3 regions of the Aquincola sp. J276 genome follow, and region 3 is predicted to be linked to each of the others. Evidence: predicted binding sites of a transcription regulator. Region 3 holds the regulator's gene; each other region holds the start of a gene.
What was found. The regulator HrcA, encoded in region 3, represses chaperone genes, less so after heat shock. The targets are predictions, from matches to a motif close to TTAGCACTCNNNNNNNNNGAGTGCTAA.

Region 1 (3,272 bases), 200 kb from region 3:
GGCTTCGCCGCCGGCGTTGTAGACGATCTCGCGCAGCGGGGCTTCGATGGCCTTCAGCACCAGCTTGACGCCGGCGTCCTGATCGGGGTTGTCACCCTTGATCTCGCCAGCGGCTTGCTTGGCGCGCAGCAGGGCCACGCCACCACCGGCCACGATGCCTTCCTCGACGGCTGCACGGGTGGCGTGCAGGGCGTCTTCGACGCGGGCCTTCTTTTCCTTCATCTCGACTTCGGTGGCGGCACCGACCTTGATGACGGCCACGCCGCCGGCCAGCTTGGCCACGCGCTCTTGCAGCTTCTCGCGGTCGTAGTCCGAGGTGGCTTCCTCGATCTGGATGCGGATCTGCTTGACGCGGGCTTCGATGTCGGCAGCGGCACCGGCGCCATCGATGATGGTGGTGTTTTCCTTGCCCACTTCGACGCGCTTGGCCTGGCCCAGGTCGGCCAGCGTCACCTTCTCGAGCGTCAGGCCCACTTCTTCAGCGATGACCTTGCCGCCGGTCAGGATGGCGATGTCTTCCAGCATGGCCTTGCGGCGGTCGCCGAAGCCAGGCGCCTTGACGGCCACGACCTTCAGGATGCCGCGGATGGTGTTGACCACCAGCGTCGCCAGGGCTTCGCCTTCGACTTCCTCGGCGATGATCAGCAGCGGACGGCCGGCCTTGGCGACTTGTTCCAGCGTGGGCAGCAGGTCGCGGATGTTCGAGATCTTCTTGTCGAACAGCAGGACGAACGGGTTGTCCAGCAGCGCGGCTTGCTTCTCGGGGTTGTTGATGAAGTAGGGCGACAGGTAGCCGCGGTCGAACTGCATGCCTTCGACGACATCCAACTCGTTGTCCAGGCTCTTGCCGTCTTCGACGGTGATGACGCCTTCCTTGCCGACCTTGTCCATCGCGTCGGCGATGATCTTGCCGATGGATTCGTCGCTGTTGGCCGAGATGGAGCCGACCTGCGCAATTTCCTTGCTGGTAGTCGTGGCCTTCGAGGCCTGCTTCAGCTGCTCGACCAGGGCCGTCACGGCCTTGTCGATGCCGCGCTTCAGGTCCATCGGGTTCATGCCGGCGGCCACGTACTTCATGCCTTCGCGCACGATGGCCTGGGCCAGCACGGTGGCGGTGGTGGTGCCGTCACCGGCGTTGTCCGAGGTCTTGGAAGCGACTTCCTTGACCATCTGGGCGCCCATGTTCTGGAGCTTGTCCTTCAGCTCGATTTCCTTGGCGACCGAGACACCGTCCTTGGTGACGGTAGGGGCGCCGAACGAACGCTCGAGCACCACGTTGCGGCCCTTGGGGCCCAGGGTGACCTTGACCGCGTTGGCCAGGATGTTCACGCCTTCGACCATGCGGGCACGTGCCTCGCCGCCGAAGATGACGTCTTTTGCTGCCATGTTTCTTCTCCGAATTCAGTGAATGTGGGCTGACGGGGAGCCGAGCCGGATCCGGGTTCCCCGGTCCGGCGAGAGCCCCTCGGGGGTGGCGGGGATCGCGGCGGCGCCGCGACCGCAGCCTGGGGGCCCCGCTTATTTCTCGACGACCGCGAAGAGGTCCTCTTCGCGCATCACGAGCAGTTCGTCGCCGTCGACCTTGACGGTCTGGCCGCTGTACTTGCCGAACAGCACGCGGTCACCGACCTTGATGTTCAGGGCCACGAAGTCGCCCTTCTCGTTGCGCTTGCCGGGACCCACCGCCAGCACTTCGCCCTGGTCGGGCTTCTCGGCGGCGTTGTCGGGGATCACGATGCCAGAGGCGGTCTTGGTTTCTTGTTCCAGGCGCTTGACGATCACGCGATCGTGCAACGGACGAAGTTTCATGGGTTCTCCTAGTGCAATTGACACTTTGGGTGGGCTCACGGGCCGTGGCGGCAGTCGCCTCGACCCGTTCAGTCGGTCTCTTTTGGAGTGTTAGCACTCAACCGTGTCGAGTGCTAGCAAACGGATTATAGGGACGGCGGACGCCGATTCAAGGGGTGGGCGAACGCCTACCTGCCAGCGACGGGAAATTCCAGCCAGGTAACCAGGGCGGCCGCCTGGTCGTCGCCAGGCGCTGCCTGCCGCCGGAATTCGATGCGACCGCCGAGGGAGCGGGCCAGCCCGCGCAGGATGCGGAAACCCAGCCGGTCGCCGGCATCGGCGTCGAAGTCGGCGGGCAGGCCGGCGCCGTCGTCGGTGATGGTGAGCACGCACCGACCCGGCCCCGCATTGTCCAGCGTGATATAGATGGTGCCGCCCCGACCGGCGGTAAAGCCGTGTTTCAACGCATTGGTCACCACTTCCACCACCAGCAGCGAGAGCGTCACCGTGCGGTCGAAGTCCAGCACCAGCGGCGGGCCCTGCACCTGGCAGCGCACCTCTGCCTGCCCGGCGGCGGCGATCACGTCGTCGCACAGCGTGCGCAGGGTCAGGGTCAGCGGCACGTCGGCACTGTCCGGGGCGTGCAGCCGGCGGTGGATGCGCGACATCATGTCGAAGCGGTGGCGGGCTTCGCTGAGCGCCTGCGCTGCTTCCGGGTTGTGGGCCAGGCGCTTGTGCTGCACCGCCAGCAGCCCGCCGATGAAGGCCAGGTTGTTGGCCACGCGGTGCTGCAGTTCACTGAACAGCGTGGTGCGCTGGTCCAGCAGGGCGCGGGTGCGCTGCTGCTCCGCGGCCAGGCGGTCCAGCGCATGGTTCATCAGGCCCACCACCAGGATGTTGACCACCGCCACCAGGGCGAACAGGCCCATGGCCAGCACCGACGCCAGGTCCAGCCCCAGCGCGGTGAACGGGCGGATGAACCAGTACCACGCGGCCAGCAGCGAAAGCACCGCGCACAGGGCGCCGGGGCCGCGGCCACCCACCAGCGTGCTGAGCAGCATCGCCGGGAAGAAGGTGAGGAACGGGAAGCCCAGCGGCAGCCACGCGCCCATGGCAAAACGCGCGGCCAGCGCGATGCCGAAGGTGGCGAGGCTGAAGCCGTAGCCGAACAGCGGCCGGCTGCGTGAGCGCGCGGCGAAGGCCAGGAACCGATCCCACGGGCGGCTGCTCAAGGTGCACTCCCTCACGACGTTGCCCCGCGCGGGGCCCGGCCGCATGCATGCACGGCCGGGCTGCCCGACGGGCGCGACTATAGGGGCGTGCGGCCCGGCTCGGCCAGCCGGCGCAGTCGCTGGGCGGTGGTTTCGTCGGCGGGATAGAAGGCTTCCAGCGCCAGCTCCGCCAGCGTGATGTCGCGCGGCGTGCCGAACACCGTGGTGGTGGACAACAGCGACAACGGGCCCACCGGCGTGGACAGGCGCAGC
Region 2 (3,272 bases), 1.4 Mb from region 3:
AGGACAACCCCGGCAACCCCGCGCTGGCCGAGTTGGTGAGCGCCCAGGGCAAGCTGCTGGCCGACTATGCCGCGGTGATCGAGCCGATCGCCGTGCAGCTGAAGGAAGCGCGCATGGACGCCTCCGCCGGGCTGGCCTATGCCCAGCGCGCCACCGAGACCATGGACGCGCTGCAGGCCAACGGCGCCGCGCTGCTGAAGGCCGAGCACGACCATGCCAACATCCTGCGCGCCGAGATCGCCGCCAGCACCGCGATGGCGGCCTGGATGCGGCTGGGCCTGGTGGCCGCCACGCTGCTGGTGGTGCTGCCGCTGATGGCGGCCACGCTGCGTGCCGTCTGCGGGCCGCTGGACCATGCGGTGGAAATCACCGGACGCATCGCCCGCGGCGACCTCACCAGCCGCATCGACACCCGCGGCAGCGACGAACCGGCGCGCCTGATGCAGGGCCTGGCGGGCATGCAGGCCTCGCTCAGCACGCTGGTGGGCCAGGTGCGCGGCGCATCGGCCAGCATCGAGGCCGCCTCGTCCGAGGTGGCCAGCGGCAACCTCGACCTCAGCCACCGCACCGAGCAGGCCGCCAAGCACCTGCAGAGCACCGCCTCGGCGATGGAGGAGCTGAGCGGCAAGGTGCGCCAGTCGGCCGAATCGGCCCACAGCGCCAACCAGCTGGCCGGCTCCGCCTCCGGCGTGGCCCAGCGCGGGGGCAGCGTGGTGGCCGACGTGGTCAGCACCATGAACGAGATCCACGCCAGCTCGCAGAAGATCGCCGACATCATCGCCACCATCGACGGCATCGCCTTCCAGACCAACATCCTGGCGCTGAACGCGGCGGTGGAAGCCGCCCGCGCCGGTGAACAGGGCCGCGGCTTCGCGGTGGTGGCCGGCGAGGTGCGCAGCCTGGCCCAGCGCAGCGCCGAGGCCGCCAAGGAAATCAAGACGCTGATCGGCGCCAGCGTCGAACGGGTGGATGCCGGTTCCCGGCTGGTGCATGCCGCTGGCGGCACCATGGGGGAGATCGTGGGCAGCGTGCAGCAGGTGCGCGACATGATCGGCGCCATCACCGCCGTGGCCGGCACCCAGAGCCACGACCTGGCGCAGATCAGCAGCGCCATCACCGAGCTGGACCAGGTCACGCAGCAGAACGCCGCGCTGGTGGAGGAATCGGCGGCGGCCGCGGAGTCGCTCAAGGCCCAGGCCGGGACGCTGGCGGCCATCGTCGCCACCTTCCGGCTGGAAGGTGCGCAAGCCGCGTCGGCAGGCACACCGCCTGCCACCTTGCATGCACGGGCGGCCGCGGATCTGATCAGCCGCGCACAGGGCGGCGAAACCACTGAACAGCCGCTGTCGACGATGGTTATGTGAGCGCATGCTTACGCCGAAGGCTTGTGTTGCATTCAGGTGGCTCCCGGCTATCCGGCCGATAGCCGGCGCCGTCAGCACTCGACCGAGGCGAGTGCTAATATTCCGGAACCTTCTGCGGAACAGCTTGTCTGAATGACCATGACTTCAACCACTGCCTCTGCGATCGCCGTGCGTGACCCGTGGGCGTTGGTGCCGCCGATCGGCAACCTCGACGCCTACATCTCCGCGGTCAACCGCATTCCCCTGCTGACCCAGGAGGAAGAGTCTCGCTACGCCCGCAAGTTGCGTGACGAAGGCGACGTCGAAAGCGCCGGCCGGCTGGTGATGAGCCATCTGCGCCTGGTGGTGTCGCTGTCGCGCCAGTACATGGGTTATGGCCTGCCGCAGTCCGACCTGATCCAGGAAGGCAACGTCGGCCTGATGAAGGCCGTCAAGCGCTTCGATCCCGACCAGGGCGTGCGGCTGGTGAGCTATGCCATGCACTGGATCAAGGCCGAGATCCACGAATACATCCTGCGCAACTGGCGCATGGTCAAGGTGGCCACCACCAAGGCCCAGCGCAAGCTCTTCTTCAACCTGCGATCGATGAAGCAGGGCTTGAAGAGCGACGCGGCCGATGGCGACACCCACCGCAGCACGCTCACCAGCGCCGAAGTGGCTTCGGTGGCCGAGGCGCTGAACGTCAAGCCGGAGGAAGTGCTGGAAATGGAAACCCGGCTGTCCGGTGGCGACGTGGCGCTGGAGCCGCAGACCAGCGACGACGGCGAGGAAAGCTACGCCCCGATCGCTTACCTGGCCGACGAAAGCCAGGAACCGACTCGCGTGCTGGAAAACCGCCGCCGCGACGAGCTGTCGGGCGATGGCATCGGCCGCGCTCTGGAAGTGCTGGACGCGCGCAGCCGCCGCATCGTGGAAGAGCGCTGGCTCAAGGTCAACGACGACACCTCCGGCGGCATGACGCTGCATGAGCTGGCGGCCGAGTACGGCGTCAGTGCCGAACGCATCCGCCAGATCGAGGTGGCGGCCATGAAGAAGATGCGCAAGGCGCTGGAGCCGGTGGCGGGCTGACCGACACTGCCCCGCCAGACGACGGAACGGCCCCTGCAGGGGCCGTTTTTCATGGGGCATTGCGCAGGGGCCTCAGGCCCCGGCCAGCAGCGCCTTGATGTCCGAGGCCAGCGCCTGCGCCCCGCTGCCGTAGCGGGTGAACAGCCTCACCTTGCCCTGCGGATCGAACAGGTACGAGCCTGCGGTGTGATCCACCGAGTAGGCACCTTCGGTCTTGCCCGGCACCTTGGTGTAGAACACCTTGAACTCACGCGCCGCCGCCTTGGTTTCCTCCGGCGTGCCGCGCAGCGCGACGAAGCCCGGGTCGAAGTTGGCGACGTAGGCCTTCAACAGCTCCGGCGTGTCGCGCTCCGGATCCACGCTGACAAAGATGCCCTGCACCTTGTCGCCGTCCGGCCCGAGGGAGCGCTTGACCTCGGCCAGCTCGGCCATGGTGGTGGGGCAGACGTCGGGGCACTGGGTGAAGCCGAAGAACACCACCACCACCTTGCCCTTGAACTCATCCAGCGAGCGCTGCTTGCCGTCCGGGTCCTTCAGCGACAGCTTCTGCGCATAGTCCGCGCCGGTGATGTCCACGCCGGTGAAGGCGGCCTTGGGCGTGGAGGAAAACTTGTCGCAGCCCGCCAGCAGCAGCGCCGCGGCAGCCGCGCCCGCCAGGCAGGCGCGGCGGGAGAACGTCAGATGGAAAGCCATGGGCCCAGGTAGTGGTCCAGCAGCAGCGCGGCGAACAGCAGCGACAGGTGCAGGATGGAGAAGCGGAAGGTGCGGCGCGCCAGTGCGTCGCTGTAGTGGCGCCACAGACGGAAGGCGTAGGCGATGAACAGCCCGCCCAGCACGGCC
Region 3 (3,272 bases):
AAGCGTCGCTAGACGCCGGCCTGTCTGCTCACTTCCATGCACCCAGCCGCGTATTGGCCAAGAACGGCAAGCGGTACCCGTACAAGATTGTGAAGGTCACCGCTGGCTCCGAAACGGCCGACCAGTGGACTACTGTGTCGATTGACGCACACACGTAAGAGGCTCGGGTGGCTCGCTATGGCTTTATGGCAAAGCGTTCAACCGCGTCGTTCGGGCAGTCGTCGCCCGTGTACAAGCCGAGGGCTACAGCGGGCCGCTAAGCAAGGCCATTCGTAGGGCGCTGCAGGCCGTTTCGGCCAACGAACGCCTGCCGCCGGTAGAAGCCCGCTTGGCGCTTGTACAAGCTGCGCTCGGGGCGCTCGTGGCACGGCGGTGAGAGCCTAGCACATGAGGATTGGTAGGCCGGGTGGGGTTCGAACCCACGACGAGCTTTCGCTGACGGATTATGAGTCCGCTGCCTGCAACCAACACGGCGTCCGGCCCACTCAGCCACCATTGTAAGTTGCCCGTATGCTCTACGCGGACGGCTTACGCTGGCTAACCTGGTCCGGCGGTTTTGGCGGTAATCCTCGCTGAATGCGACCGGAAGCTTTCCACGCCGAGCCGTTCTATATGGAAGCCCTCAATCGGGAAAGTTCGGGGAAAGCTACTTTTAGATGCGAGAGGGTGAATGCCCGGGAGCCCGCATAAGCGCTTGCCTTCCGCAGGCTGAAGGCCGTTAGCACGACTCATTATGAGTCCTCTGCTCTAACCAACTGAGCTAACGGCCCCCGGGGAAGCGGCGCATTGTAGGCAGGCGCGTCGCCCGCCACGCGGGGCTCAGCGCGGCTGCGACAGCGCGTTGGTCACCAGCCGCGAGGTGATGTCGACGATCTGGATCATGCGGTCGTAGGCCATGCGGGTGGGGCCGATGACGCCGAGGGTGCCCACCACCTGGCCGTCCACCTCGTAGGGCGCGCTCACCACCGACAGCTCCTCGAACGGCACCACGCGGCTTTCGCCACCGATGTAGATGCGCACGCCCTCGGCGCGGCTGCTGACGTCCAGCAGGCGCATCAGCTGCGTCTTCTGCTCGAACAGGTCGAACATCTTGCGCAACGAGCCCATGTCGTTGAAGTCCTGCACCGCCAGCAGGTTGCGCTCGCCGCTGACGACCACCTGGTCTTCGCTCTCTTCCAGCGCCTCGCCGCCGGCCTGCACCGCAGCCTGCATCAGCGTGGCGATGTCGCCGCGCAGCGCCTCGATCTCGCGCTTCAGGCGCTCACGCACGCCGTCGATCGTCAACCCGGCGTAGTGGGCATTGAGGAAGTTGGTGGCCTCCACCAGCTCGCTCTGCGTGTAGTCACGCGCGGTGAAGATCACCCGGTTCTGCACGTCGCCGTCGGGGGCCACCAGAATCAGCAGCACGCGCCGCTCGCCCAGCCGAAGAAACTCGATGTGGTGGAAGACGCTGGTCTTGCGCGGCGCCGTGACCACGCCCACGAAATTCGACAGGTTGGACAGCATGTGCGCCGCCGTCGCGATCACGCGCTGCGGCTGGTCAGGCTGCAGGTGGCCGCCGGCGGCAGCCATGTCGGCCGCGCCGAAAGGCCGCGCGGTAAGCATGGTGTCGACAAACAGCCGGTAGCCGCGTGCGGTGGGGATGCGGCCTGCGCTGGTGTGCGGGCTGGCGATCAGGCCCAGCTCTTCCAGGTCGGCCATCACGTTGCGGATGGTGGCCGGCGACAGGTCCAGGCCCGAGGCTTTCGACAACGTGCGGGAACCCACCGGCTGGCCGTCGGCGATGTAGCGTTCGACCAGGGTCTTCAGCAGGGTTTTGGCGCGCTCGTCGAGCATGGTTTTTCATTGTACGGAAGAGGCCTTCGCCCCGAGGCTGCCATGCGGTGATGGTGTAATCCTTCGCCATGGGCAACCGCTTCCGACACGCCGCCATCGTGGGCAAATTCCAGGCCCAGGGCATGCGTGCGCTGCTGGAGGAGATCGCGCAGTTCCTGATGAGCCGCGGGCTCGAGGTCTCGATGGAGCGCGCCACCGCCAACAACACCGGCATGGCCGCCGAGTACGGCGCGCTCACGCCCGCCGAGATGGGCCAGAAGTGCGACCTGGCCGTGGTCGTGGGCGGCGACGGCACGATGCTGGGCATCGCCCGCGAGCTGGCGCGCCACAACATCCCGCTGGTGGGCATCAACCAGGGGCGGCTGGGCTTCATCACCGACATCACCGTGGGCCAGTTCCGCGAGGCGCTGGCGCCGATGCTGGATGGCGACTACGAGGAAGAGCACCGCAGCATGCTGGGCGGCGGCGTGTGGCGCGACGGCCGGCCGATCTTCGAGAGCATGTCGCTCAACGACGTGGTGGTCAGCCGCGGCGCCACCGCCAGCATGGTGGAGCTGCGCATCCACATCGGCGACGAGTTCGTGGCCAACATGCGGGCCGACGGGCTCATCATCGCCTCGCCCACCGGCTCCACCGCCTATGCGCTGTCGGCCGGCGGGCCGATCCTGCACCCGGGTATCGCGGGCTGGGTGCTGGTGCCCATCGCCTCGCACACGCTGTCGAACCGGCCGATCGTGCTGCCCGATGCGGCCGAGATCACGGTGGAGATCGTTGCCGGCCGCGACGCCTCGGCCAACTTCGACATGCACAGCCTGACCAGCCTGCTGCACGGCGACGAGGTACGCGTGCAGCGTTCGGCGCACAAGGTGCGGTTCCTGCACCCGCGCGGATGGAGTTACTACGCCACGCTGCGGCGCAAGCTGCGCTGGTACGAAGGGGTTTGACACCGATGCTGCGCCGCCTGGCCCTGCGCGATTTCGTCATCGTTCCCGTGCTGGAGATCGACCTCCAGCCGGGCTTTTCCGTGCTCACCGGGGAAACCGGCGCCGGCAAGTCCATCCTGATCGACGCGCTGCAGCTGGCGCTGGGCAGCCGCGGCGACGCCGGCGTGGTGCGCGAAGGCGCCGCCCGCGCCGACATCACCGCCGAATTCGACATGCCGCCCACGCTGGCCGGCTGGCTGGCCGAGGCCGGCTTCGACGCAGGCGCCGACGACGGCGTGCTGCTGCTGCGCCGCGTGATCGACGCCCAGGGCAAGAGCCGCGCGTGGGTCAACGGCAATGCCGCCACGCTGGCCCAGCTGCGCGAGGCGGCCGAGCACCTGCTCGACATCCACGGCCAGCATGCCTGGCAGAGCCTGACGCGGCCGGCCGCGGTGCGCGCGCTGCTGGACGCGCAGGCCGGCATCGACCTGCAGCCGCTGACCGCCGCCTGGG

Region 1: groES (co-chaperone GroES) is a predicted target of HrcA. The motif match lies at 1,900-1,926, and genes of this name have one in related genera.
Region 2: rpoH (RNA polymerase sigma factor RpoH) is a predicted target of HrcA. The motif match lies at 1,436-1,462, and genes of this name have one in related genera.

What each region holds. Positions count from the first base shown of each region.
Region 1 is NZ_JAJONC010000001.1:2,145,326-2,148,597, reverse strand. Features, by position in the region: gene groL (chaperonin GroEL) at 1-1,386, opposite strand, end outside; gene groES (co-chaperone GroES) at 1,519-1,809, opposite strand; gene LRS14_RS09815 (sensor histidine kinase) at 1,977-3,020, opposite strand; gene LRS14_RS09810 (helix-turn-helix domain-containing protein) at 3,098-3,272, opposite strand, start outside.
Region 2 is NZ_JAJONC010000001.1:3,696,752-3,700,023, reverse strand. Features, by position in the region: gene LRS14_RS30330 (methyl-accepting chemotaxis protein) at 1-1,364, shown strand, start outside; gene rpoH (RNA polymerase sigma factor RpoH) at 1,497-2,432, shown strand; gene LRS14_RS17235 (SCO family protein) at 2,505-3,125, opposite strand; gene cyoE (heme o synthase) at 3,110-3,272, opposite strand, start outside.
Region 3 is NZ_JAJONC010000001.1:2,345,809-2,349,080, forward strand. Features, by position in the region: tRNA gene LRS14_RS10715 (tRNA-Ile) at 396-483, opposite strand; gene hrcA (heat-inducible transcriptional repressor HrcA) at 820-1,836, opposite strand; gene LRS14_RS10725 (NAD kinase) at 1,905-2,780, shown strand; gene recN (DNA repair protein RecN) at 2,786-3,272, shown strand, end outside.